3 regions of the Burkholderia glumae LMG 2196 genome follow, and region 2 is predicted to be linked to each of the others. Evidence: predicted binding sites of a transcription regulator. Region 2 holds the regulator's gene; each other region holds the start of a gene.
The links. Region 2 encodes FliA, which starts transcription of late flagellar genes. Its sites were predicted from a motif close to CTAAAGTTTNNNNNNNNNNNGCCGNTA; they were not measured.

Region 1 (9,509 bases), 360 kb from region 2:
GGGCTTGAGCGGTTTGCAGGGCGCATCGAGCGACCTCGACGTGATCGGCAACAACATCGCGAACGCGAACACGGTCGGCTTCAAGGCCGCCTCGGCGCAGTTCTCGGACTTGTACGCGAATTCGGTGTCGGGCGCGGTCGCCAACGGCATCGGCATCGGCACGCAGCTGGCGACGGTCGCGCAGGTGTTCCAGCAGGGCGGCTTCGCCACCTCGCAGAACCCGCTGAGCATGGCCATCTCGGGCAACGGCTTCTTCCAGGTGAACTCGAACGGCGTGACCACCTACACGCGCGACGGCCAGTTCAGCCCGAACGCGAGCGGCAACATCACCAACTCGGCCGGCGGCCAGCTGATGGGCTATGGCGTGAACGCCGACGGCAGCATCAACACCTCGGCGATCGTGCCGCTGACCGCGCCGCAGGGCAACATCCCGCCGAAGGCGACTTCGTCGATCACCGGCCAGTTCAACCTGAGCACGACCGACACGGCGCAGACCAACTCGCCGTTCAACTTCAGCGACTCGTCGACCTACACGCTCAAGCAGCCGGTGCAAGCCTACGACTCGCTCGGCAACGCGAAGACGGTGAACCTGTACTTCGTGAAGTCGACCACCGTCGGCAGCTGGGAAGTGTACGCGGGCGCCGACAACACCGCCCCGACCGACCTCGGCACGGCCTCGTTCGACAGCTCGGGCAAGCTGACCGGGCTGACCGCGAAGAGCGCGACGGCTTCGGGCAACAAGTTCACCTTCAGCATAGCCAATACCACCGGCGCGGTGACGCCGCAGTCGGTCTCGCTCGACCTGACCGGCTCGACCCAGTTCGGCGCGACCAAGAGCGGCGTGTCGAACCTGGTGGCCGACGGCTTTGCGTCGGGCGCGCTGCAGAACTACTCGGTGGCCGCCGACGGCACCATCACGGGCAGCTACTCGAACGGCCAGAGCATGAAGCTCGGCCAGGTGTTCGTGGTGAACTTCAACGATCCGCAGGGCCTCACCAGCATCGGCGGCAACCAGTACATCCAGACCGCCGCCTCCGGCGTGCCGCAGATCGGCGTGCCGGGCAGCACCAACCACGGCACCATCAAGGGCAGCACGACCGAGAATTCGACGGTCGACCTGACGGGCGAGCTGGTCAACCTGATCACCGCGCAGCGCAACTACCAGGCCAACGCGCAGACCATCAAGACCCAGCAGACCGTCGACCAGACGCTGCTCAACCTGTAACGCGCGGCGCGCGAAACCGGAACCAACGACCATGGACCGACTGATCTATACGGCAATGACGGGCGCGGATCAGGCGCTCGACCAGCAGTCCGTGATCGCGAACAATCTCGCGAACACGTCGACGACCGGTTTTCGCGCGCAGCTCGCGACCTACCGCGCGGTGCCGATGAATTTCGGCGAGGCCAGCAACCCCGACACCACCCGCACCTTCGTGCTGAGCTCGACGCCCGGCGCCGACTATTCGGCCGGCCCGATCGCGCGCACCGGCAACCCGCTCGACGTGGCGGTGCAGGGCAAGGGCTGGCTCACCGTGCTCGCGCCCGACGGCAGCGAGGGCTACACGCGCGCCGGCAACCTGCACGTGGACGAGAACGGCCAGCTGGTGAACGCCTCGAACCTGCCGGTGGTGGGCACCGGCGGCCCGATCTCGGTGCCGCCGAACGGGCAGGTGACGATCGGCTCCGACGGCACCGTGTCGGTGCTCGCCGCGGGCGATCCGCCCTCGGCGATCGCGATGGTCGACCAGCTCAAGCTCGTCAATCCGGAGCCGGCCAGCATGAAGCGCGGCGACGACGGCCTGTTCCGCACCACCGACGGCAATCCCGCCGAGGTGGACCCGAGCGTCGTGCTCGCGCCCAGCTCGCTCGAGGGCAGCAACGTGAATCCGGTCAGCGCGATGGTGTCGATGCTCGACAACGCGCGCGCCTTTCAGCTGCATACCAAGCTGATCGAAACCGCCGACCAGAACGAGCAGAACGCAAACCAGATCCTCAGCTTCAGCTGAGCCGGTCATCGAATCCGCAGGAGAAACCCCAGTGAACCGATCTCTCTACATCGCCGCGACCGGCATGAATGCGCAGCAGGCGCAGATGGACGTGATCTCGAACAACCTCGCGAACGTGAGCACCAATGGCTTCAAGGGCTCGCGCGCCGTGTTCGAGGACCTGCTGTACCAGACGGTGCGCCAGCCGGGCGCGAACTCGACGCAGCAAACCGAGCTGCCCTCGGGCCTGCAGCTCGGCACCGGCGTGCAGCAGGTCGCCACCGAGCGGCTCTACACGCAGGGCAACCTGCAGCAGACCGGCAACTCGCGCGACGTCGCGATCAACGGCCAGGGCTTCTTCCAGGTGCTGATGCCGGACGGCACCACCGCCTACACGCGCGACGGCTCGTTCCAGGCCAACAACCAGGGCCAGCTCGTCACCTCGGCGGGCTACCAGGTGCTGCCGGCCATCACCGTGCCGCAGAACGCGCAGTCGCTGACGATCGGCGCCGACGGCGTGGTGACGGTCACCCAGCCGGGCTCGACCAACGCGGTGCAGATCGGCTCGATGCAGCTGGCCACCTTCATCAACCCGGAAGGGCTCAACGCGCTCGGCCAGAACCTGTTCGCGGAAACCACCTCGTCGGGCGCGCCGAACGTGACGACGCCGGGCCTGAACGGCGCGGGCTCGCTGAATCAGGGCTACGTCGAGTCGTCGAACGTGAACGTGGTGCAGGAACTGGTCAACATGATCCAGACCCAGCGCGCCTACGAGATCAACAGCAAGGCCGTGACCACGTCCGACCAGATGCTGCAGACCGTCACGCAGATGAAGAGCTAACGGACCGATCGGCACAACGTCATGAAGCAGGTTCGCCTTTCCCGATTCGCGGTGCTGGCTGCCGCGGCCGCCCTCGCCGGCTGCGCGCAGATACCGCGTCAGCCGATCACGCAACAGCCGATGACGGCCGTGCCGCCGGTGCCGCCGTCGATGCAGGCGCCCGGCTCGATCTACAACCCCGGCTACGCGGGCCGGCCGCTCTTCGAGGATCAGCGGCCGCGCAACATCGGCGACATCCTGACGATCATGATCGCGGAGAACGTCAACGCCACCAAGTCGTCGGGCGCGAACGCGAATCGCGGCTCCGCGACCGACTTCAAGGTGCCGACCGCCGGCTTCCTCGGCGGCCTGTTCGGCAAGGCGAAACTGAGCGCGAGCGGCGACAACAAGTTCACCGCCACCGGCGGCGCGAGCGCGGCCAACACGTTTACCGGCACCATCACGGTGACCGTCACCAACGTGCTGCCCAACGGCAACCTGGTGGTGAGCGGCGAGAAGCAGATGCTGATCAACCAGGGCAACGAGTTCGTGCGCTTCTCGGGGGTGGTCAATCCGAACACCATCTCGGGCGCGAATTCGGTGTATTCGACCCAGGTGGCCGACGCGCGCATCGAATACTCGTCGAAGGGCTACATCAACGAAACCGAGACGATGGGCTGGCTGCAGCGTTTCTTCCTCAACGTCGCGCCGTGGTGAGCCGCATGATCGACTTCCTTTCCTCCCGCCGTCTGCCGCGCCTGCTGCGCGGCCTGCGCGCCGCGCTGGCCGTCGGCCTGGCGTTCGCGCTCGGCTGCGCGCTGCCGGCCGCGAGCGCGCGCGCCGAACGCCTCAAGGATCTCGCGCAGATCCAGGGCGTGCGCGACAACCCGCTGATCGGCTATGGCCTGGTGGTGGGCCTCGACGGCACCGGCGACCAGACCACCCAGACGCCGTTTACGACCCAGACGCTGGCGAACATGCTGGCGAACCTCGGCATCTCGATCAACAACGGCACCTCGACGGGCGGCACTGCCTCGCTGTCGAACCTGCAGCTGAAGAACGTCGCGGCCGTGATGGTGACCGCCACGCTGCCGCCCTTCGCGCGCCCCGGCGAGGCGATCGACGTGACCGTCTCGTCGCTCGGCAACGCCAAGAGCCTGCGCGGCGGCACGCTGCTGCTCACGCCGTTGAAGGGCGCCGACGGCCAGGTCTACGCGCTCGCGCAGGGCAACATGGCGGTGGGCGGCGCCGGCGCGAGCGCCAACGGCAGCCGCGTGCAGGTCAACCAGCTCGCGGCCGGGCGCATCACCGGCGGCGCGATCGTCGAGCGCTCGGTGCCGAACGCGCTCGCGCAGATGAACGGCGTGCTGCTGCTGCAGCTCAACGACATGGATTACGGCACCGCCGAGCGCATCGTCACCGCCGTGAACTCGAACCTCGGGCCGGGCATCGCCACCGCGCTGGACGGCCGCACCATCCAGCTGACCGCGCCGTCCGATCCGGCCCAGCAGGTCGCGTTCATGGCGCGGCTGCAGAATCTCGACGTCAATCCGGAGCGCGCCGCGGCCAAGGTGATCCTCAATGCGCGCACCGGTTCGATCGTGATGAACCAGATGGTGACGCTGCAGAACTGCGCGGTCGCGCACGGCAACCTGTCCGTCGTCGTCAACACGCAGCCCGTGGTTTCGCAGCCCGGCGCGTTCTCGAACGGGCAGACCGTGGTTGCGCAGCAGTCGCAAATCCAGCTCAAGCAAGACAACGGCGCGCTGCGCTACGTCAACGCCGGCGCGAACCTCGCCGATGTCGTCAAGGCGCTGAATTCTCTCGGCGCCACACCGGCCGACCTGATGTCGATCCTGCAGGCGATGAAAGCCGCTGGAGCGCTGCGGGCCGACCTGGAGATCATCTGATGGCCAATCTTCCGAATGCCGACCTCGCCGCCGGCACCGACCTTACCCAGCGCTTCGCGCTCGACGTGCAGGGCTTCGACCAGCTGCGCCGGCAGGCCGACGCCTCGCCCGGCGCCGGCATGAAGCAGGTCGCCACGCAGTTCGACGCGATGTTCTCGCAGATGATGCTCAAGAGCATGCGCGATGCGACGCCGCAGGACGGCGTGTTCGACTCGAACACCTCGAAGCTCTACACCTCGATGCTCGACCAGCAGCTCTCGCAGCAGATGGCCTCGCGCGGCATCGGCGTGGCCGACGCGCTGATGAAGCAGCTGATGCGCAACATGAATCCGGCGGCCGGCGCGGCCGCCGCCGGCGGCCCGGCGGGGGCGCTGGGCGCACTCGGCGGCACCGCCGGCAACGAGGGCGGCCTCGCCGCGGCCGGCGCGCTGGCCCAGGCGCTCGCCAACGCGCGCGGCAACAACCGGCTCAGCGGCGTTGCCGGCTACACGGCCTCGAGCGCGCTGACGCCGCCCGTCAAGGGCAACGGCACCTCGCCCGACCAGGACGGCTTCGTCGACAAGCTGGCGGGCGCGGCGCAGGCGGCCAGCGCGGCCACCGGCATCCCGGCGCGCTTCATCGTCGGCCAGGCGGCGCTCGAATCGGGCTGGGGCAAGCGCGAGATCCGCGGCCGCGACGGCAGCACCAGCTACAACGTGTTCGGCATCAAGGCGACCAAGAACTGGACCGGGCGCACCGTGTCGGCCGTCACGACCGAGTACGTCGGCGGCCAGCCGCGCCGCGTGGTGGCGCAGTTCCGCGCCTACGATTCCTACCAGCACGCGATGACCGACTACGCCACCATGCTCAAGAACAACCCGCGCTACGCGAACGTGGTGACCGGCTCGACCACCCCGGAAAGCTTCGCCAACGGCATGCAGCGCGCCGGTTACGCGACCGACCCGCACTACGCGAAGAAACTGATCTCGATCCTGCGCCAGATCGTCTGAGGCCGGCGGCGCGGCGGCGCGCGATCGGTCGACGGGGCGGGCGGTGTCGTTTTTTACCCATTTTCAGGTATCCGGCATTTCGAAATGATGTTTATCTGGAGATATTCGGATCATTTCGATCTACACTCTGCGCTTGACGCAACGGCGCGCCCTTGGGCGCGGCGACGGGGCGTCGAGAGACCAGCGGCCGCGTCCCACAGGCAGGCCATCAGAGCCCGGAGCAACCGGGCGGCAAGCAGACCTAACCGGCAAGCCATGAATAACGAAGCACTGATCGAAGCGTCTGGGGATGACGGTTCGCTCCCTGATTACGGCCGTCGCAACCCGCTCGAAATCGGCGTGCAGTTGCGCAATCTCGTCAACCGGGGCGATTTCCTGACGGTGCGTTATTCGGGCGGACAGCTCGTGACGCGCGTGCTCGAGGTCGACGTGGGCGCCGGCACCTTCGTGTTCGACTGGGGCGCCGTGGAAGGGCAGAACGCCAGCCTGCTGGCCGCGCCCTACGGGGTCTTCGAGGGGATGCCCGACGGGGTGCGCGTCGAGTTCACGATCGAGACGCCGGTGGCCACCGATTTCGAGGGCCGGCCCGCGTTCCGCGCCAAGTTCCCCGACGTGCTCTATTTCGTGCAGCGCCGCGAGTATTTCCGCGTCGATGCGCCGGTGCTCGAGCCCTATCTCGCGCGCGGCACGCTGCCCGAGGGCGAGAGCTTCACGTTCGAGATCGACAATCTCTCGCTGGGCGGCATCGGGCTGCGCACCGGCGACGAACGCGCCGCGGCGCTCGAACCGGGCCTCACGCTGGAAGAGGTCGAACTGAACCTGACCGGCCACGGCAAGCTCGCGCTCGACCTGGAACTGGTCTCGCAGCGCAGCCTCGAGACGCCGAGCGGCGCGCGCCGCTACTACCTCGGGTTCCGCTTCGTGTCGCTGCCCGGCGCCGCCGAAAACACCTTGCAACGTCTCATCACGCAGCTCGAAGTCAAGCGTCGCCAGCTCGCGCGCGCGTAGTCGCGCAAGCGTCTGGTGCGCCGGTCGGCCGCCGCGATTTTTGCCGCGCGCGGCCTCAATTTCCACCGGACGCCGCCGTTATACCGGGTGTCCCTTTCCCGGAGGCCGTTCGCGGCCGGCATCCCATGAGCAACCTTCTGAACCTCGGACTCAGCGGCCTGAACGCTGCGCAGTGGGGCATCAACACGACCGGCCAGAACATCAGCAATCAGGCCACGCCCGGTTACTCGGTCGAGCGCGTGGTGTATGCCGAATCCGATGGCCAATACACCCCGAACGGCTTCCTGCCGTCCGGCGTCACCACCGTCACGGTGCAGCGCCAGTACAGCCAGTACCTGTCCGACCAGCTCAACACGGCGCAGGCCGCCAGCAGCTCGCTGAGCACCTATTCGCAGATGGTCGCGACGCTGAACAACTACATCGGCAGCCCGACGGGCGGCATCGCCTCGGCGATCTCGAGCTACTTCAGCGGCCTGCAGAACGTGAGCGCCAGCGCGTCGAGCGCGGCCTCGCGCGCGACCGCGATCAGCAACGCCGCGACGCTCGCCAACCAGCTGACCTCGGCCGGCTCGGAATTCGACGCGCTGCGCCAGAGCGTCAACACGCAGCTGCAGAGCTCGGTCACGCAAGTCAACTCGCTGACCACGCAGATCGCCCAGCTGAACCAGCAGATCACGGTGGCGAGCCAGGGCGGCCAGCCGCCGAACCAGCTGCTCGACCAGCGCGACCATGCGCTGGCGACGCTGCAGACCGTCGTCGGCGTGCAGGTGGTGCAGAGCAACGGCAACTACAACGTGCAGATGGCCAACGGCCAGCCGCTGGTGGTGGGCAACACCAGCTACACGATGTCGGCGGTGCCCTCGCCGTCGGACCCGAGCGAGCTGACCCTCGGCCTGCAGAACACCGCGGCCGGCTCGGGCGCGGCCGGCCAGATGCAGGTGCTGACCGGCAGCAACATCACCGGCGGCACGATCGGCGGCCTGATTCAGTTCCGCAGCCAGACGCTCGATCCGGCCGAGGCGAAGCTCGGCGCGATCGCGGTCAGCTTCGCCTCGCAGGTGAACGCGCAGAACGCGCTCGGCATCGACGCGAACGGCAACGTGGGCGGCGACCTGTTCAGCGTGGCCACCCCGCAGACCATCGCCAACACCAACAACACCGGCGACGCCACCATCACGGCGAGCTTCGCCAACGGCCAGCAGCCGCCGACGAGCGACTACACGCTGTCCTACGACGGCACCAGCTACACGCTGAAGGACCGCTACTCGGGCGGCGTGATCGGCACGGCCACCTCGCTGCCGGCCACCCTGGGCGGCCTCAAGCTGTCGGTCGACGACGCCACCAAGCTGAAGGCGGGCGATTCGTTCACGCTCGAGCCCACCCGCAGCGCGCTCAACGGCTTCGCCTCGGTCGGCACGCCCTCGACGATCGCGGCCGCCTCGCCGGTGCTGGCCACGGTCGGCACCAGCAACGCCGGCTCGGCCGCCATCACGCCGGGCACGGTCACGGCCGGCTACCAGATGCCGTCGACCACCACGACGCTGACCTACAACGCCGCCTCGAAGTCGCTGACGGGCTTCCCGGCCGGCACCACGGTGACCGTCAACACCACGCCGCCGAGCTCGTACCCGATCACGGGCAGCACCACCCAGGTGCCCTACGACTCGACCGCGGGCGCCTCGCTGACGATCACCAGCACGGTCCAGCCGCCGCCCTCGGGCGTGATGAACAACGTGTCGATGCAGATCACCGGCAGCCCCGTCGACGGCGACACCTTCACGATCGCCCGGGGCGGCGCGAGCAACGACGGCCGCAACGCGCAGGCCCTGTCGAACCTCGTCCGTTCGAAGGTCTTCGACGGCGGCACCTCGACGCTGACCACCGCCTACGGCTCCTACGTGAACGGCGTCGGCAACACCGCCGCGCAGCTCAGCGCGGCGAGCACCGCCCAGACCGCCCTCGTCAGCCAGATCACGCAGCAGCAGCAGTCGGTGTCGGGCGTGAACCAGGACGAGGAAGCAGTAAACCTGATGCAGTACCAGCAGATGTACCAGGCGAACGCGAAGGTGATCCAGACCGCCTCGACGCTGTTCAGCACGCTGCTCGGCATCTTCAACTGACGACGGAATCGATCATCATGCGCATCTCGACCTCGCAGTTCTATACCCAGAACATCGAGCTGATGAACAATCAGCAGTCGCAGCTCTCGGAGCTCTATCAGCAGGTCGCGAGCGGCAACACGCTGCTCACGGCCGCCGACGATCCGCTCGGCGCGGCCCAGGCGGTGCAGCTCTCGGCCTCCTCGGCCACGCTCGCGCAGTACTCGTCGAACCAGTCGTCGGCGCTGTCCTCGCTGCAGCTCGAGGACAAGACGCTGAGCAGCGTGACGAACGTGCTGAACGCGGTGATCCCGTCGCTGTCGGGCGCCATCAACGGCACGCTGTCGGACAGCGACCGCTCGGCGCTCGCCGCCCAGCTGCAAGGCCAGCGCGACACGCTGCTGCAGCTCGCCAACACCACCGACGGCACCGGCAACTACCTGTTCGCGGGCCTGCAGAGCGGCAACCAGCCGTTCACGAACTCGCCCTCGGGCGGCGTGATGTTCTCGGGCGACACCGGCCAGCGCACGGTGCAGCTCTCCGATTCGGTCAGCGTGGCGATCGGCGACAGCGGCGCGCGCGTGTTCACCTCGGTGCCCGCGCTCGGCAGCCTCTCGGTGCCGGCCAGCAACCCGAGCAACACCGGCACCGGCACGATCGGCGTGATCACCGGCGGCACCCCCGGCGACCCGACC
Region 2 (9,509 bases):
CCGCCTGACGAGGGCATGATCGCCCGGCCCGTTGGGCCGGGTGGTCATGCCCTTTTTCATGGCGGGCAGGCCCGGCGCGCGGCGCCTATCATCGGGGTTCGGCCGCGTCGGCGGCACGGCGCCTTGCGCCGTCCGGTCCGGCGCGCGCACACCCGGAGGCACGCGATGCATCAGACGACTGCGACGGCCCTGCCGTCGATCCAGCGAATCACGCCGTTCCTGTGGTTCGATCATGAAGCCGAGGCCGCGGCGAATTTCTATGTGTCGGTGTTCGACGATTCGCGCATCACGCGGATCGCGCGCTACGGCAGGGAAGGCGCCCGCGCGGCCGGCCAGGCGGAGGGCACGGTGATGACGGTGGCGTTCGAGCTGGCCGGGCAGGCCTTCTCGGCGATCAACGGCGGGCCGGTGTTCCGGATCACGCCGGCCGTGTCGTTCGTGGTCAACTGCCGCTCGCAGGACGAGATCGACCGCTACTGGACGAGCCTCGGCGATGGTTGCGACGAGAGCGCCCAGCAATGCGGCTGGCTCAAGGACCGCTTCGGCGTGTCGTGGCAGGTCGTGCCGGTGCAGCTGCCCGTGCTGCTCGGCGAGGCCGACGCGGCGCAGGCGGCCCGCGTGATGGGTGCCTTGATGACGATGAAGAAGCTCGACCTGGCGGCGCTCGAACGCGCTGCGGCTGGACACCAGACATAGGACGGCCAGCGGAGCCGGGCAGGCGCGGCGTCGTCGGCGCGCCGCCGCGGCCGCCGCCGTCGGCACCCGGTTTCATTGGGAGCGGCCGGCCATCTCGTGCCGGCGTCGCGGCCAGGCCCGGCTCCCGGGCTCCCGGGCTCCCATCTGGCGCGCGGTGCCCGGCGCCGCACGGGGCGATCCTGCCGCCACCCGGCTACCCGGCCGACCGCGTCGCGTCGTTTTCACCGCGGCGGCGCACCCCGATCGTCTGAAATACCCCCGTTTCCCCGCTTTCCTCGACCGATCGCCGCTGGCCCTCTCCATCAATAATCGCTGTACTGGAAACGGCATCCCGCCGTCTCCGACCGGAGGCTGCAGTGGCAGAGGACAGCGATCTCGAAAAAACCGAAGATGCCACTCCCCGGCGCCGTGAAAAGGCGCGCGAGGAGGGGCAGGTCGCGCGCTCGCGCGAATTCGCTTCGTTCGCGCTGCTCGCCGCTGGTTTCTATGGAGCCTGGCTGCTGTCCGGTCCGATCGGCGAACATCTGCGTACCATGCTGCGCGGCTCGCTCACGTTCGACCGCGCGAGCGCCTTCGACACCCACCAGATGCTGACGGGCGCCGGCCGCGCGGGCATGGAGGGGCTGTCCGCGATCGCGCCGGTGCTGGCGCTGACCGGCCTGGCCGCGCTCGCGGCGCCGATCGCGCTGGGCGGCTGGCTGCTCTCGACCAAGGCGATCGGCTTCAAGTTCGACCGGCTCGACCCGATCTCGGGCCTGGGCCGGATCTTCTCGCCGCAGGGCGTGATCCAGCTCGGCATGGCGCTGGCCAAGACGGTGATCGTCGGCGGCATCGGCGGCATCGCGATCTGGCGCAGCCACGACGAGATGCTCGGCCTGCTCAACCTGCCGCTGCACGAGGCGCTGGCCGGCACCCTGCACCTGGTGGCGGTGTGCTGCGGCATGACGGTGGCGGGCATGCTGGTGGTGGCCGGCATGGACGTGCCGTACCAGATCTGGCAGTACAACAAGAAGCTGCGCATGACCAAGGAAGAAGTCAAGCGCGAGCACCGCGAGAGCGAGGGCGATCCGCACGTGAAGGGCCGGATTCGCCAGCAGCAGCGCGCGATGGCGCGCCGCCGGATGATGGCCAACGTGCCGAAGGCCGACGTGGTGGTCACCAACCCGACCCACTTCGCGGTCGCGCTGCGCTATACCGACGGCGAGATGCGTGCCCCGAAGGTGATCGCCAAGGGCGTGAACCTGGTGGCCCTGCGCATCCGCGAACTGGCCGAGGAGCACCGCGTGCCGATTCTCGAGGCGCCGCCGCTCGCGCGCGCCCTGTATCACAACGTGGACCTCGAGCGCGAGATCCCGGGCTCGCTCTATTCGGCCGTCGCCGAAGTGCTGGCATGGGTCTACCAGCTCAAGCGCTTTCGCAGCGAGGGCGGGGCGTTCCCGGCCGAGCCGGTCGACCTGGACGTGCCGCCCGAGCTCGACAAGGGCGCCGAGATCGACGACGAGGACGAATTGCAGGAAGCCGCCGAGGTACTCGGCACACCCGCGGCGGGCCGCGGCGCACGTAACGAAGGAGATGTCGCATGAGCACGCCGTCCGGGCTGTCGACCAAGCTCGCGGGGCGCTTCGACGCCGCCAATCTGCGCGCGCTGGCCGGGCCGATCCTGATCTGCATGATCCTCGGCATGATGATCCTGCCGCTGCCGCCGATGCTGCTGGATCTGCTGTTCACGTTCAACATCGCGCTGTCGGTGATGGTGCTGCTGGTCAGCATGTACACCATGAAGCCGCTCGATTTCGCGGCGTTCCCGAGCGTGCTGCTGTTCTCCACGCTGCTGCGGTTGTCGCTGAACGTGGCCTCCACGCGCGTGGTGCTGCTCGAGGGCCACACCGGCCCCGACGCGGCCGGCCAGGTGATCGAGGCGTTCGGCCACTTCCTGGTGGGCGGCAATTTCGCGGTCGGCATCGTCGTGTTCGTGATCCTGATGATCATCAACTTCACGGTGATCACCAAGGGCGCGGGGCGGATCGCCGAAGTGTCGGCGCGCTTCACGCTCGACGCGATGCCCGGCAAGCAGATGGCGATCGACGCCGACCTCAACGCCGGCCTCATCAACGAGGAGCAGGCGCGCAAGCGGCGCGTGTCGGTGGCACAGGAAGCCGAGTTCTACGGCTCGATGGACGGCGCCTCGAAGTTCGTGCGCGGCGATGCGATCGCGGGCCTCGTCATCATGGCGATCAACGTGATCGGCGGGCTGATCGTGGGCATCGTGCAGCACGACATGAGCTTCGCCGCGGCCGGCAAGAACTACACGCTGCTGACCATCGGCGACGGCCTGGTCGCGCAGATCCCGTCGCTGGTGATCTCGACCGCGGCCGGCGTGATCGTCTCGCGGGTGGCCACCGACGAGGACATCGGCACGCAGATCACGGGCCAGCTGTTCGCCAACCCGCGCGTGCTGACCATCACCGGCACCATCATCGTGCTGATGGGCCTGATCCCGAACATGCCCCACTTCGCGTTCCTGCTGCTCGGCGGCGGCGCGATCTGGATGGCGCGCACCATGCGCCGCCGCGAGGCCGCCCGTCAAGCGATGGGCGCGGTCAGCGAGATCGCCCCGCCCGCGGCGCTGCCGGCCGACAGCCACGAAGCGACCTGGGAAGACGTCACGCTGATCGATCCGCTCGGGCTCGAGGTCGGCTACCGGCTGATCCCGCTCGTCGAGGCCGGCGGCGACGGCGAGCTGCTCAAGCGGATCAAGAGCATCCGCAAGAAGTTCGCGCAGGAAATCGGCTTCCTGCCGCCGGTGATCCATATCCGCGACAACCTCGAGCTGCGCCCCAACGGCTACCGGATCGCGCTCAAGGGCGTGGAAGTCGGCACCGGCGAGGCCTATCCGGGCCAGTGGCTCGCGATCAACCCGGGCCAGGTCACGGCCGCGCTGCCCGGCGCGCAGACGCGCGACCCGGCGTTCGGGCTGCCGGCCGTCTGGATCGACGTGTCGCAGCGCGAGCAGGCGCAGGTGTACGGCTACACGGTGGTGGACGCCAGCACCGTGGTGGCGACCCACCTGAACCACCTGGTGGTGCAGCACGCCGCCGAGCTGCTCGGCCGCCAGGAAGTGCAGGCGCTGCTGGAGCGCACCGGCCGCGATGCGCCGTCGCTGATCGAGGATCTGGTGCCGAAGACGGTGTCGCTGACCACGCTGCAGCGGGTGCTGCAGAACCTGCTCGAGGAAGGCGTGCCGATCCGCGACATGCGCACCATCATCGAGGCGGTCTCCGAGCAGGCCGGCCGCATCACCGATCCCTACGACCTGACCGCGGCCGTGCGGCTCGCGCTCGGCCGCGCGATCACCCAGCAGTGGTATCCGGGCTCGGGTGAGATGCAGGTGATGGGACTCGATTCGAATCTCGAGCGCGTGCTGTCGCAGGCGCTCGCCACCGGCGCGAACCCGGGCCTCGAGCCCGGACTCGCGCAGACGCTGCTGATGGGCACGCAAGAAGCGATGCTGCGGCAGCAGAACATGGGGCTGCCGCCCGTGCTGCTGGTGCAGCACGCGCTGCGCGCGATGCTCGCGCGCTTCCTGCGCCGCAGCCTGCCGCAATTGAAGGTGCTGTCTTACGCCGAAGTGCCGGAGACACGCACGATCAAAGTCACGAACGTCATCGGGGGTAACGCTTGAACATCCGCAAATTCACCGGCCCAACGAGCCGCGACGCGCTGCGTCTGGTGCGTGAGGCGCTCGGCGGCGATGCCGTCGTGCTGTCGAACCGCACGCTTGACGACGGCTCGGTCGAAATCGTCGCCCTCGCGGACGCCGAACTCGCCGCGCTGTCGCCGAAGTCGCCCATCGCCGCCGCCGGCAGCATGCGCGCCTTGCCGCCCGCGAGCCGTCCGGCTAGCGCCGTGACGGGCATGCCGCGCGCCGCCGCGCCGAACAATCCGTATGCCTCGGGCGGCCTGCCCGACGTGTTCTCGTCGGTGTTCGGCGCGAGCGCCGAGCCGGCGGGTGCATTCGACGCCGACGACGAGCTGCTCGACGACGGCGAAGCGCCGGCCGCCACCGTGGCCGCCGCGCCGGTGCAGGACGAGCCGGCCGCGTCCTCGGCCCCCGCGCCGTGGCTCGTCGAGCACGCGCGCCGCCTGACGCGCCAGCACGAGGCGCTGGTCTCGCCGGCGCCGCGCGCCGAGGCGTCGCCGGGCGCCGCGAGCCCGATCGCGCCGGCCGCGCGCAACGACGGCGAGCCGCCCGAGTGGGCGCGCGACATCGTGCGCAACGTGGCCGCGCGCCAGTCCGCCGAGGCGAGCGCCGCGCGCGCCACCGCCGCGGCCGCCGCCGCGCCGAAGCAGGCGGAACGCGCCGGCGCGTCGGCCGCCACGCTGGCCGACGAGGTCAACGCGCGCATCGAGCGCATCGTCAACGAAACGGTGATGCACGAGCTGAGCGCGATGCGCGGCATGATGGAGGAGCAGTTCGCCGGCCTGATGTGGAACGACCGCCAGCGCCGCACGCCGCTGCACGGCGCGCTGACCAAGCGGCTGTTCGCGGCCGGCTTCTCGGCCCAGCTGGTGCGCACGGTGGTCGACAACCTGCCGGCCGGGGTCTCGGCGGGCAGCTTCGAAGGCGCCTGCGACTGGGCCGAATCGGTGCTGGCCGGCAACCTGCCGGTGCTCGACAGCGAGGACGCGCTGATGGAGCGCGGCGGCGTGTTCGCGCTGATGGGGCCGACCGGCGTGGGCAAGACCACCACCACGGCGAAGCTGGCCGCGCGCTGCGTGATGCGCTTCGGCGCCAGCAAGGTCGCGCTGCTGACCACCGACAGCTACCGGATCGGCGGCCACGAGCAGCTGCGCATCTTCGGCCGGATCCTCGGCGTGCCGGTGCATGCCGTGAAGGACGGCGGCGACCTGCAGCTGGCGCTCTCCGAGCTGCGCAACAAGCACATCGTGCTGATCGACACGATCGGCATGAGCCAGCGCGATCGCACCGTCTCCGACCAGATCGCGATGCTGCAGGGCGCCGACGCGCGCGTGCAGCGCCTGCTGCTGCTCGCGGCCACCAGCCACGGCGACACGCTCAACGAGGTGGTGCAGGCCTATCGCGGCTCCGACCAGCCCGATCTGGCCGGCTGCATCCTGACCAAGCTCGACGAGGCCACCAACCTCGGCGGCGTGCTCGACACCGTGATCCGCTACCAGCTGCCGGTGCATTACGTGTCGACCGGCCAGAAGGTGCCGGAGAACTTATACGTGGCAACGCGCAAGTTCCTGCTCAAGAGCGCGTTCTGTGTACCGCGAGACGGCTCGCCGTTCGTGCCGCTCGAAGACGATCTGCCCGGCATGCTGTCCGCCCTGGCTGGCGGCCGTCCGGGTTCCGGACATCACGAGGTCTACTTTGGATAAACGAATCACCGATCAGGCTGAAGGACTGCGGCGGCTGCTGGCCGGCCGCGCGAACCGGATCGTCGCGGTGACGGGCGGCCCCGTCGGGGTCGGCTGCACCTCGGCCGTCGTCAACCTGGCCGCCGCGCTCGCCGCGCTCGGCAAGGAAGTGCTCGTCGTCGACGAGCGCAACGACGCCAATTCGGCCGCCGCGACGCTCGGCAGCGCCCGGTTGCGCAGCGGCAACGCGGTGCGTCACGAAGCCGGCTTTTCCCTGTGCGTCGCCGCCGACCTCGCGCGCGACGGCTACGACGATGAACGCCTTGCCGCCTATCTGGAAGGCGCGGCCGACATCGTGCTCGTCGACGCTCAGCGCGACGCGAACGGCGCGCTCTCTGCTCTTGCGCGTGCCGCTCACGACGTGCTGATCGTGACGCGCGTGGCCGGCTCCGCGATCACCGAGGCCTATGCCTGCATGAAGCGGCTCCATTACGCGCACGCGCTCGCGCAGTTCCGCGTGCTGGTCAACCACGTGCAGAGCGAGTCCGACGCGCGCGCCGCCTACGAGAATCTGGCGGGCGTGGCAGGCCGCTATCTGACGGTCGCGCTGGCCGAGGGCGGCTACGTGAGCGCCGATCCGCTGGTGCCGCGCGCACGCGAACTCGTGCACACCGTGGTCGATGCGTTTCCGTCGTCAGCCGCCGCGCGCGACTACCGGCAGATCGCCTCAGACCTGCTGTACTGGCCGATGCGTCCGACGAATCCCGCCGGACGGGCCTTCGCCGGACATCCGGCCGTCGAACGGGGCGCGGCGCACGCCGTTTGACCCAAGGGCACTCAGGAGGGAGCCGATGTACAACGCTCAAGGAAAGCTGTCCACGTCCGCGATGGGCGAGGGCGGGATGGGGCAGGCCGAGGTGCTCGCGAAATATGCGCCGCTGGTGCGCCGGCTCGGCCTGCAGCTGGTCGCGAAAATGCCTGCGAGCGTCGATCTCGACGACCTGATCCAGGCCGGCATGATCGGCCTGCTCGATGCGGCGAGCCGCTACAAGGAGGATCAGGGCGCGCAGTTCGAGACCTATGCGACGCAGCGCATCCGCGGCGCGATGCTCGACGAGCTGCGCAGCAACGATTGGCTGCCGCGCAGCCTGCGCAAGACCTCGCGCGAGGTCGAGCAGGCCATTCATCAGGTCGAGCAGCGGCTCGGGCGCTCGGCCAACGAGAGCGAGGTCGCCACCCACCTGGAGATGCCGCTCGACGATTACCAGGCGATGCTGCAGGACCTGCACGGCAGCCAGCTGATCTACTACGAGGATTTCGACCGTTCGGCCGACGACGAGCCGTTCCTCGACCGCTACCGCGTCGACCACTCCGACCCGCTGTCCGCGCTGCTCGACGAGCATCTGCGCGCGGCGCTGGTGGAGGCGATCGACCGCCTGCCCGAGCGCGAGAAGCTGCTGATGTCGCTCTACTACGAGCGCGGCCTGAACCTGCGCGAGATCGGCGCCGTGCTCGAGGTCAGCGAGTCGCGCGTGTGCCAGCTCCACAGCCAGGCCGTGGCGCGCCTGCGCGCGCGGCTGCGCGAGCAGGCCTGGGTGGGAGCCGAACACTGAGAGGACGCGCGTAGAGGACGCGCGTGCCGGTGCGCCTCGGAAATTCGGCTCCGATCCGTAATCGGCCCACCAGCCTTCTGCGAAGCGCGCGGGAATTCTTCTCGACACTTTGCTACAATCCTTGCTCGTTTCCGAGGAGCGTTGCGACGGGCACCGGCCCGCCAGGCTCGGAAATCTTCACCAGGCGGTGGCCCGCCCGGCGCGCAGCGCGGATCGCACGATTCGCCGCGCCGGCTGGGCTTGCCGCTTTCTGAACGGCGCTCACGTCACCAATCTTTGATTAGAAAGGAGGGCGTGATGAACGCCGTTATCGACCCGAAAGCTTCCCAGGACTACGTCGTCGCCGATCTCTCGCTGGCCGCTTGGGGCCGCAAGGAACTGACCATCGCCGAGACCGAGATGCCCGGCCTGATGCAGATCCGCGACGAGTACCAGGCCGCGCAGCCGCTCAAGGGAGCGCGCATCGCCGGCTCGCTGCACATGACGATCCAGACCGGCGTGCTGATCGAGACGCTCAAGGCGCTCGGCGCCGACGTGCGCTGGGCCTCGTGCAACATCTTCTCGACGCAGGATCACGCGGCCGCCGCGATCGTCGAGGCCGGCACGCCGGTGTTCGCGTTCAAGGGCGAGTCGCTCGACCAGTACTGGGAGTACTCGCACCGCATCTTCGAATGGCCGAACGGCGAGTTCGCCAACATGATCCTCGACGACGGCGGCGACGCGACGCTGCTGCTGATCCTCGGCGCCAAGGCCGAGAAGGATCGCTCGGTGATCGCCAAGCCGACCAACGAGGAGGAAGTCGCGCTGTACAAGTCGATCGCCGCGCACCTCGACGTGGACGGCCAGTGGTATTCGAAGCGTCTCGCCCACATCAAGGGCGTGACGGAAGAGACCACCACCGGCGTGCATCGCCTGTACCAGATGGAAAAGGACGGCCGCCTGCCGTTCCCGGCCTTCAACGTCAACGACTCGGTCACCAAGTCGAAGTTCGACAACCTGTACGGCTGCCGCGAGTCGCTCGTCGACGGCATCAAGCGCGCCACCGACGTGATGATCGCGGGCAAGATCGCGGTGGTGGCCGGCTACGGCGACGTGGGCAAAGGCTGCGCGCAGTCGCTGCGCGGCCTCGGCGCCACGGTGTGGGTCACCGAAATCGATCCGATCTGCGCGCTGCAGGCGGCGATGGAAGGCTACCGCGTGGTGACCATGGAATACGCGGCCGACAAGGCCGACATCTTCGTGACGGCCACCGGCAACTTCCACGTGATCGGCCATGACCACATGAAGGCGATGCGCCACAACGCGATCGTCTGCAACATCGGCCACTTCGACTCGGAAATCGACGTCGCGTCGACGCGCCAGTACCAGTGGGAAAACATCAAGCCGCAGGTCGACCACATCATTTTCCCGGACGGCAAGCGCGTGATCCTGCTGGCCGAAGGCCGCCTCGTGAACCTCGGCTGCGCGACCGGCCATCCGTCGTTCGTGATGTCGAACTCGTTCGCCAACCAGACGCTCGCGCAGATCGAACTGTTCGTGCGCGGCGAGCAGTACGAGAACAAGGTGTACGTGCTGCCGAAGCACCTGGACGAGAAGGTCGCCCGCCTGCACCTGGCGCGCATCGGCGCGAACCTGACGGTGCTCTCGCCCGAGCAGGCGTCGTACATCGGCGTGTCGCAGGACGGTCCGTTCAAGCCGAACCACTACCGTTACTGATCCCGTATCCGGCGCCTCGCGCCGGATACGGACGTGTCGCGCGCCGCGCCCTGCCGGCACGGCGCGCGACACGCTTCGCGCCGGCCGCCCCGCGCGGCCCGC
Region 3 (9,509 bases), on a different replicon from region 2:
CCGTCCATTCGTCATCGAAGAACGTGTGCGCCGACGCGTCGGTGAGCCGGTAGTGGTATAGCCCCGGCAGCACGCGCAGTTCAACCTGGCCGTCGAGTGGCCGGCTGACCGACGCCGGCAGTTCGCGTCCTTCGCGAAGCGTGCCGTGCGCCGTGCCGATCGGCAGACAGTCGCCCTTCTGCAGGCGCCGGCCCGCGTGGCCGCCGATCGAACCGAGCGTATAGGTCGAGCGGCTGCCGAGCACGACCGGCACGTCAATGCCGCCCGCCACGGCTAGGTACGCACGGGCACCGCCCTTCACGTAGGCGAACGACAGCACGCTGCCCGCGCGGATCCACAGCGCGACGTTGCAGCACTGCCCAACGCCGTCGATCTTCGGGGTCATCTCGGCACCCGTGACGGCGACGAGCGCATCCGCATGGAACAGCAGCTCCGGGCCGAGCAGCGTGCATTCGAGCACGGCCGCCTGTTCCGGATTGCCAACCAGCAGGTTCGCCGCGCGCGACGCGTACTGGTCAAGCGAGCCCGACGGCGGGATGCCGACGTGGTAGTAGCCTTGCCGACCCGTATCCTGGACCGACGTCGCGAGGCCGGGTTTCACGACCTCCATTAGGTTGTGCGCGTCAGCTTGCATGCAGCACCTCGACGAGAGAACGGTTGTACGCATCGGGATCACGCAGGAACGCGTCGAGCGAGAATTTCACGGGGCGCACGCGCAGCGAGAACGTGCCCGCTTCGACCGCCGCTACGGCCGCGTCGTAGGCATCGCGATCGATCGGCTGGAACTTCACGATGTCGCCGGGCCGGAAGAACACCATGAAGTCGCGCAGGTAGTCGAGCCGTTGTGCGGGATCGAAGATCGGTGCCGGCGTCACGCCGAACATCTGGTAGCCGCCCGCGCCGCGCACCGAATAGATACAGCCGAAGCAGCCGCCGTGGCCGACCGTCAGCTTCGGCGTATCGGTACGCGGTCGCAAGTATTTCGGCACTTCGAGCTGGCGAGCGCGCTCGACCATCTGATACATGAACGGCAGGCCGGCGACGAAGCCGACCATCGACACGAACCACGGCGAGCCCGAGTGTGCGGCGATGAAATCGTCGACGTCGCGCTTGTCGTTGACCCGCGCCGCATATTCGAGATCGGTCGACGACGGGTCCTGGTGACGCTCGCGAAACCGCATCAACGTCTCGTGCGTCCACGGGTCGTTGTACAGCACCGGCACCTCGACGATGCGCGTGTCGAGTTCGAGCGGCGCGTCGCCGACCTCGGCCTCGATCGCTTTGAGCAGCGCGATGAGCGTGTCGGGCTCGATCACGTCCGGGTCGTAGCGCACCTGGTAGGACGCGTTCGCCGGGCAGATCTCGGTGATGCCCGGCACTGAACGCCGCTGCAATTCGCGCGTGATCGCCGCGCCCTCGAAGAAGGCATCGAGCGACATCGCCTCGCTGATCTCGGCGAACACGAACTCGTCGCCGCCGAACGTATAACGGATCGTCACAGTGCCTCCCCGACGCGCGCGGCGTCCGCGGTTTCATGCTGCCGGGCGGCGGCCGTTGCGGCCTCGCGCCATCGCAGCATCCAAGCTTCGAGAAAATTCGTGTGATAACGGCCCGCGCGGACGTCGTCGTCCGCGAGCAGCGCGACGTGCAGCGGCGCGGTGGTCTTCAGGCCGCCGACGTGCAACTCGCCGAGCGCGCGAGCGAGACGCCGCAGCGCGGCCCCGCGGCTCTCGTCGTGCACGATTAGCTTCGCGAGCAGCGAATCGTAGAACGGCGGCACGACGTAGCCCGGGTAGAGCAGCGAATCGATGCGTACGCCGGGGCCGGTCGGCCATACGAGTGCGTCGATCCGGCCTGGATTCGGGCGGAAATCCTGCAGCGGATCTTCCGCATTGATCCGGCATTCGAGCGCCGCGCCCCGTATCGCGATGTCCGTTTGCTCGAACCGCAGCGGCTCGCCGTCGGCGATGCGCAGCGTCTCGCGCACGAGGTCGATGCCGGTGATCGCCTCGGTTACTGGATGCTCAACCTGGATGCGCGTGTTCATCTCGATGAAGTAGAATTCGCCGCGCGCGTCGTCGAACAGGTATTCGAGCGTGCCCGCACTGCGATAGCCGACTTCGCGCGCGAGGCGCGTGGCCGACGTGCACAGAGCGTCGCGCTGCTCCGGCGTGAGCGACGGCGACGGCGCTTCCTCGAGAATCTTCTGGCGGCGTCGCTGCAGCGAGCATTCGCGCTCGAACAGATGGACGACGTCGTGGCCGTCGCCGAGCACCTGCACCTCGATGTGCCGGGCGCACGCGATGAAGCGTTCGAGATAGACGCCGCCGTCGCCGAACGCGGCCTGCGCCTCGCGCTGCGCGAGCGGCAGCTCGGCGTCGAGCTGTGCGGCGTCGTGCGCAACGCGAATGCCGCGCCCGCCGCCGCCCGCGGCCGCCTTGATCATAATTGGATAACCGATTCGCCCGGCGACTGCGCGGGCCTCGTCGAGCGACTGCACGACGCCGTCGCTGCCGGGCACCGTTGGCACGTTCGCGCGCCGCGCGGTGTCACGGGCGCGCGCCTTGTCGCCCATCGTCGCAATGACCTGCGAATCCGGCCCGACGAAGATCAGCCCTGCCGCCTCGACCTGCGCGGCGAACGCGGCATTTTCGGACAGGAAGCCGTAGCCGGGATGGATCGCGTCCGCACCGCATTGCCGCGCAGCGTCGAGGATCACGGCGGGATTTAGATAGCTTTTCGCGGCATGCGATGCGCCGATGCGGATCGCCTCGTCGGCCATGCGCGCGGCGAGGCTGTCGCGGTCGGCGTCGCTGACCACGGCGACCGCGCGCATGCCGAGTTCGCGCGCCGCGCGGATCACGCGCACCGCGATCTCGCCGCGATTCGCGACCAGCACGGTCGTGATCCGCGACGGACGATAGAACGCGTCGGGGGAGGTTGCCGGCTTCATCGCGTCACCCCTCGATCCGCATCAGTACCTGGCCCGCGTCGACCGGTTCGCCGTCGTCGACGAGCAGCTCGACGACGCGGCCGGCCGCGTCCGCTTCGATCTCGGTGAACTGCTTCATCACTTCGACGAGGCCGACCACGGAGCCCGCCGCGACCGTCGCATCGAGCGCGACGTAGTAGGCTGCATCGGGCGACGGGCGCCGGTAGAACGTGCCTGGCAACGGGCTGACGATATCGTGCAATGCCATCGGGCGTCTCCTTGAATGGGGTTCAGTGATGAGCGGCTAGCGGTCGCGGGCCGGCGGTCCGGATGCCTTCGCGGACCAGCGCGTCACGCGTTTCGCGCACGAGGTCGAGCGCACCGGGCGTGTCGCTGTGAATGCAGACCGAATCGAAATCGATGTCGATGTCGTCGCCGTCGATCGTGCGCACCTTGCCGTCGATGCACGCGCGCAGCACCTTGTCGGCCACCCGCTGCGGGTCGATGCGCCCAACGCGGCGCGTGAACACGATTGAGCCGCTGCGGTCGTAGTCGCGATCGGCGTAGAACTCGCGGATCACTGGCTGCGCGTATTCCATCGCCACGCGATAGGTGACCGACGCTTCCATGCAGTACAGCCACAAGCCGGGATCGATGCGCTGCAGCGTCTCGATCAACAGCCGCGAAAACGCCTCGTTGGCCGCCGCATGCATGTAGAGCGCGCCGTGCGGCTTGATGTGCTGCAGGCTCACGCCGTTGAGCCGCGCGAACTCGCGCAGCGCGCCGATCTGATACAGGATGTCGTGGACGAGCGCCTGCGGCGTTTCGGTGATCGTGCGGCGACCGAAGCCCACCAGATCGCGAAAGCCCGGATGAGCGCCGATCCCCACGCCGGCATCTCGCGCGAGCTGCACCGTGCGCGCCATGATGTTCGGGTCGCCGGCATGAAAACCGGTCGCGATGTTCGCCGAGCTGATGAGTGGCATGATCTGCTCGTCGACGCCGTCGCCGATCGTCCACAGGCCGAAACCTTCGCCCAGGTCCGAATTCAGGTCGACACTGTGTTTCCTCATACGGTTCGTTCCTCCAGGTTCTCCGGTTTCGCGTGCGCAGCAGCGCGTGTCGACACCGTGTTGAACGCAGGTTAGCCGTGTGGGGGGCGTCAAAATAGTTCTATTTTTATATGCGATCGTATCGATTTTTTAGATATCGTGGAAATCGGTCGCCCGGCGTTGCGACTGGCGGATGTGCGCGGGTCGGGCGGCCCCGGATCGCCGCGAAACGGGCGGTTGATATGATGTTTACCGTTCCCCATCAGTTTTCCACCGCCCATGGCCCTGACGCTCAGACAGCTCAAGTACTTCGTCGCGACCGCCGAGCTCGGACAGATCTCGCAGGCCGCGATCCAGCTCACTATCTCGCAGTCGGCCGTGACGAGCGCGATCAAGGAGCTGGAGGACAGGCTTGGCACGCAACTGTTCGTGCGCACGTCGGCGGGCGTGACGCTGACCGATACCGGGCGGCGTTTTCTCAATCACGCGTACACAATTCTGTCGTCGGTCGACGAGGCGATGCGGATCCCGAATCTCGAGAGCACGCTGACCGGCACGCTCGCGATCGCCGCAAGCTACACGGTGCTCGGCTACTTCCTGCCGCATCACGTGCTGCGGCTCAATACGCTCTATCCACGCCTGACGATTAACCTGCACGAACTGAACCGCGAGTCGATCGAGGAAGGGCTGATCGCGGGCCGCTACGACATGGCCGTGCTGCTCACGTCGAACGTGTCGAATCCGGAGCTCGTGCTGGAGCCGGTGATTCATTCGGTGCGCAGGCTGTGGGTCGGTGCGCATCATCCGCTGCTGCGGCGCGAGAGCGTCACGTTCGCGGAGGTCGCGCACGAGCCGTTCGTGATGCTGACGGTGGACGAGGCAGGGCAGACCGCGCTGCGTTACTGGAACGAGACGCCGTATCGGCCGAACGTGATCCTACGCACCTCGTCGGTCGAGGCGGTGCGCAGCATGGTCGCGAACGGCAGCGGTGTCGCCATCCTGTCCGACATGGTGTATCGCCCGTGGTCGCTCGAAGGGCGGCGCATCGAGACGATCGTGTTGCGCGACCCGGTGCCGCCGATGAGCGTCGGCCTCGCGTGGCGCAAGAACATCGAGTTGGGTCCCGCGATGCACGCGGTGCGCGACTATTTTCGGCACACTTTCATGGAGCCCCGGGCGCTGGGTGGCGGCCCCTGAGAGCCATTTTTGCGGACGACTTGGCTTTGTAGTTGGCGGTTGAAGCCGAGCCGCATCGTGATGGCGCTGTCCGCGGTGTCGATCGCACGGTTTCGGCAGGCCAAAACAGCGTTGGGCGCGTGCTTTGAGGAGCTCGGCGATGGCGGCGGTGTCATGATGGACGCCAACGACCGTAAGGCGATCGAGCAGATCCTGGCCCTACACGACCAACAACTGCTCGCTGTTCCGAGCCATCGATATTTGGACCCGCAGGAGCGCGCGAAACAACTCGCGCAGGCTGGACGATCAGCGATCCCGGATCAAGTGTGACGCGGCGGCCGGACCCGCTCGCGACAGAAGTTTCGAATGCGAGTGGCAACCAGAAAAATGTCGGCCTGGTAAAAGCCTCTTCGTGGATGCTTGTTCGTTCTCAGGGTAGCGTTTATAGTGCTTTACGAGCATGAGTTTTTTTAGCCAACTTCCCATTGTGCTGCAGGGCCACCAACGGTGGCCCTTTTTTTTGGCTTTCAAGGTCTGACATGTCACTCCTGCAGTAGTGGAATGCAGACTCTTGCGTGAACGTGTGTGAAGTATGGCCGTGAGATGTTGCGGTGTTGGCATCTAGTCGAAGCACCGGCCACGCTGCCTTGATAGGGCCTCTCAAGTTTTGGCGAACCGTGCCGAAAAAATGCTTGCTGGCTCTGCATTAGAGACGTGCCTTTCAGAATCGACTAACAGTTTCTTTACAAATTCTATTCGGACTTTGTAAAGAAACTGCGAGATTGGCTTCGTTGGCGCGATTGCTGTTGTGCAGTGTAGCCACATGAAGTGGAAGATTTCTATTGTCACGGGAGGCTTAAGATAACTGTCACCCAACAAATAGATTAATTATTTTTTACATATTAGGAGAGCAACATGCTCGGTATTAATACTAATGTCAACTCACTGGTTGCTCAGCAGAACCTGAACGGCTCGCAGAGTGCCCTGTCGCAAGCCATCACGCGCCTGTCTTCGGGCAACCGCATCAACAGCGCCGCTGACGATGCAGCCGGTCTGGCGATCGCCACGCGTATGCAAACGCAGATCAACGGCCTGAACCAGGGCGTGCAGAACACCAACGACGCCGTCTCGCTGATCCAGACGACGTCGAGCCAACTGTCGTCGCTGACGAGCAGCCTGCAGCGTATCAGCACGCTGGCGACCGAAGCGGCCACCGGCACGCTGTCGTCGAGCGACCAGGCCGCTGCCGAGCAGGAAGTGGCTCAGCAGATCCAGGAAGTGAACCGGATTGCTTCGCAAACGAACTTCAACGGCAAGAACCTGCTCGACGGTTCGGCCGGGATCGTCACCTTCCAGATCGGCGCGAACGTCGGCCAGACGGTCAGCCTGGACCTGAGCCAAAGCCTGTCGGCGGCGAAGATCGGCGGCGGCCTGGTGCAATCGGGCACCAACGTCGGCACGATTCAAAATCTGAGCCTTGATGCGAACGGCGCGGCCACCACGGCGGCACAACCGGCCATCACCTCGGTCAACGTGCTGTCGGACGGCAAGGGCGGCTTCACGTTCACGGACCAGAACGGCCAGGCGCTGAGCGCGTCGGCAGTCGGCGCGATCTTCACGACGGGCACGGCAGCCGGCACGGGTACGGCGGTCACGAACCTGACGCTGTCGACCGGCGCCACCAGCGGCATGACGACGGCCCAGGCCAGCGCGGCGGCCAACATGATCTCGCAGATCAACTCGGTGAACGCACCGCCGACCGTGTCGAACGTGAACATCAGCAACACGACGAGCGCCAACCAGGCCATCGTGTCGATCGCCAACGCGCTGTCCACCATCAACAACCTGCAGGCCACGCTCGGCGCGACCCAGAACCGTCTGCAAGGCATCGCGCAGACGCAGCAGGCCAACTCGACGAACCTGTCGTCGGCGCAATCGCAGATCCAGAGCGCGGACTTCGCGCAGGAAACGGCGGCGCTGAGCAAGGCGCAGGTGCTGCAACAGGCCGGCATCTCGGTGCTGGCGCAAGCCAACTCGCTGCCGCAGCAGGTTCTGAAGCTGCTGCAGTAAGAGGCCAGTTCAAAAACCCTGCTCAGCTCGTCTGAAGATGTTCCAACAGATGAGCGAGCAGCCAAGTTTGAGGAATGCTTCGTGAATGTAGGCACGTCGCTCGAAGCGAGTGAACCGCACCGGGAATCGAGGAGGCTGGTTGGTTTAAGAGCCGCTAACATAACCTAGACATGACGTAGCAGAAGTCGTATCGTCTGCGATATGGCAAGACGCAAAATCAGCAACGAGTTGTGGGTGGAGCTGGAACCGCTGATTCCGGAATTCACCCCATCGCCCAAGGGCGGACGGCGGCGCACGGTCGATGACCGAGCTGCGCTCAACGGCATCCTATATGTGCTGCAAACCGGTATCCCGTGGGAAGACCTCCCGCAAGAACTGGGCTTCGGCAGTGGCATGACGTGTTGGCGACGTCTGCGAGACTGGCAAGCGGCCGGTGTATGGCGCCGGCTGCATCTGGCGATGCTGCGTCGGCTGCGTGAGCACGACCAGATCGATTGGGAACGCGCCAGCCTCGATGGAGCCAGCGTCTCCAGCCCCCGGGGGGCCAGGAAACCGGCCCCAACCCGACCGACCGCGGCAAGCTCGGATCGAAGCGACACATCGTCGTAGATGCACGCGGCATTCCTCTGGCCGTCACGATCACGGGAGCCAACCGCCACGATTCGATGGCATTCGAGTCCACGCTCGATGCCATTCCTGCGGTACCCGGGCTGAACGGTCCGCCACGCAAGCGCCCGAGCAAACTGCACGCTGACAAAGGGTATGACTTCGGGCGTTGTCGACGTTATCTGAGACAGCGCGGCATCAAGGCTCGTATTGCACGCCGCGGTATCGAAAGCAGCGAACGGCTGGGCAGGCATCGTTGGGTCGTCGAGCGTACGCATGCCTGGTTCGCCGGATTCGGCAAGCTTCGAATTCGCTTCGAACGACGCCTCGATATTCATACCGCTCTGCTTGTCCTGGCTGCCGCCGTCATCTGCTCCAGATTCGTGGATGACTTGTGTTAGCGACTCTAAGAGCCGCTAACACAAGTCATCCACAAATTTCGGAAAGCTCTGGATTCGCTTCGAGTGTCGCCTCGATATTCATGCCGCCTTGCTCATTCTGGCAGCCGCCATCATCTGCTCAAGATTCGTGGATGACTTGTGTTAGAGGCCAGTTCAAAAACTCCCGAGAGGGGCTGTTTACTTCCTCGGCAAGCTGTTAACCTTGGGCATCAGAACAACGGAAGTCCAAGGATGGAAGCGCCAATCATTGACGACGAACTGTGGATACTGATCGAACCATTGCTGCCACCTGCGAAGCTTCGAGCGAAGAGCGATCCTGGTCGCCCGCGCGTGTCCGACCGTGCGGCTCTCAACGGCATCCTGTTCGTGTTCAAAACGGGAATTCGTTGGAACCACTTGCCGACTCGTCTGGGCTTTGGCTCGGGCGCCACATGCTGGCGGCGATTGAGCGACTGGCAAAAGGCTGGTGTATGGGACCAACTGCACGAGTTGCTACTCGACAAGTTGCGTGCGGCCGGCCAAATCGATCTGTCATACGCTGCGGTCGATTCGTCGTCCGTGCGCGCCGTTGGGGCGGGCGAAAAACTGGCCCGAACCCCACCGATCGCGCGCGACCCGGTTCCAAGCACCACGTCCTCGTAGACGCCAACGGCGTTCCTCTCGTTGCGATCCTGACTGGCGCGAACACCAACGACGTCACGCAGTTGCTGCCGCTCGTTGATGCGATTCCACCCATTCGCGGCGTTCGTGGCCGACCGCTTCAGAAGCCCGGCGTCGTCTACGCCGATCGCGGCTACGATTCCACCCGACATCGTCGCGCGTTGCGCGAACGCGGTATCAAGCCCGTGATCGCCAAGCGCCGGACCGAGCATGGCCGTGGTCTGGGCAAGTATCGTTGGGTAGTCGAACGTACGCATTCCTGGCTCCACAATTTCCGGCGCCTACGCACTCGCTTCGAGCGAAGTGCCTACATTCACGAAGCATTCCTCAAACTTGGCTGCTCGATCATCTGTTGGAACATCTTCAGACGAGCTGAGCAGGGTTTTTGAACTGGCCTCTTAGCGGTTCTTAGATGGTCGAGAACGACCAACTGAGATCGAACGGGTTCGAGCCGCAGCGTTCCTTCACGCTGACGGTATATCGCGTCGCGGCCTTCAGCGGCGCTATCGGCGTGCCGATCGCCGAAGACTACAATCATCGCGCGTTTCCGTCGGCAGGCTCGCCGTCGAGCGGTCGGCCAGCAAGCAGAGCACGTTCGCGCCGGTCTTCATC

Region 1: the regulator FliA is predicted to act here: its motif matches at 6,770-6,796, upstream of flgK (flagellar hook-associated protein FlgK).
Region 3: the regulator FliA is predicted to act here: its motif matches at 5,820-5,846, upstream of KS03_RS07785 (flagellin).

What each region holds. Positions count from the first base shown of each region.
Region 1 is NZ_CP009435.1:850,263-859,771, reverse strand. Features, by position in the region: gene flgE (flagellar hook protein FlgE) at 1-1,225, shown strand, start outside; gene KS03_RS16370 (flagellar basal body rod protein FlgF) at 1,257-2,009, shown strand; gene flgG (flagellar basal-body rod protein FlgG) at 2,041-2,829, shown strand; gene flgH (flagellar basal body L-ring protein FlgH) at 2,851-3,525, shown strand; gene KS03_RS16355 (flagellar basal body P-ring protein FlgI) at 3,531-4,718, shown strand; gene flgJ (flagellar assembly peptidoglycan hydrolase FlgJ) at 4,718-5,707, shown strand; gene KS03_RS16345 (flagellar brake protein) at 5,963-6,715, shown strand; gene flgK (flagellar hook-associated protein FlgK) at 6,841-8,835, shown strand; gene flgL (flagellar hook-associated protein FlgL) at 8,853-9,509, shown strand, end outside.
Region 2 is NZ_CP009435.1:1,209,496-1,219,004, forward strand. Features, by position in the region: gene KS03_RS18050 (VOC family protein) at 166-696, shown strand; gene flhB (flagellar biosynthesis protein FlhB) at 1,053-2,279, shown strand; gene flhA (flagellar biosynthesis protein FlhA) at 2,276-4,378, shown strand; gene flhF (flagellar biosynthesis GTPase FlhF) at 4,375-6,099, shown strand; gene KS03_RS18070 (nucleotide-binding protein) at 6,092-6,904, shown strand; gene KS03_RS18075 (RNA polymerase sigma factor FliA) at 6,930-7,691, shown strand; S-adenosyl-L-homocysteine riboswitch at 7,819-7,888, shown strand; gene ahcY (adenosylhomocysteinase) at 7,989-9,407, shown strand.
Region 3 is NZ_CP009434.1:1,516,277-1,525,785, forward strand. Features, by position in the region: gene KS03_RS07750 (5-oxoprolinase subunit C family protein) at 1-634, opposite strand, end outside; gene KS03_RS07755 (5-oxoprolinase subunit B family protein) at 624-1,499, opposite strand; gene KS03_RS07760 (acetyl-CoA carboxylase biotin carboxylase subunit) at 1,496-2,953, opposite strand; gene KS03_RS07765 (acetyl-CoA carboxylase) at 2,958-3,200, opposite strand; gene KS03_RS07770 (5-oxoprolinase subunit PxpA) at 3,223-4,005, opposite strand; gene KS03_RS07775 (LysR family transcriptional regulator) at 4,264-5,181, shown strand; gene KS03_RS07780 (hypothetical protein) at 5,242-5,490, shown strand; gene KS03_RS07785 (flagellin) at 6,076-7,230, shown strand; partial or broken gene KS03_RS31125 (IS5/IS1182 family transposase) at 7,240-7,338, opposite strand; one part of gene KS03_RS29710 (IS5 family transposase) at 7,432-7,762, shown strand; one part of gene KS03_RS29710 (IS5 family transposase) at 7,762-8,237, shown strand; one part of gene KS03_RS29715 (IS5-like element ISBugl2 family transposase) at 8,469-8,817, shown strand; one part of gene KS03_RS29715 (IS5-like element ISBugl2 family transposase) at 8,817-9,286, shown strand; gene KS03_RS07790 (NAD(+) synthase) at 9,432-9,509, opposite strand, start outside.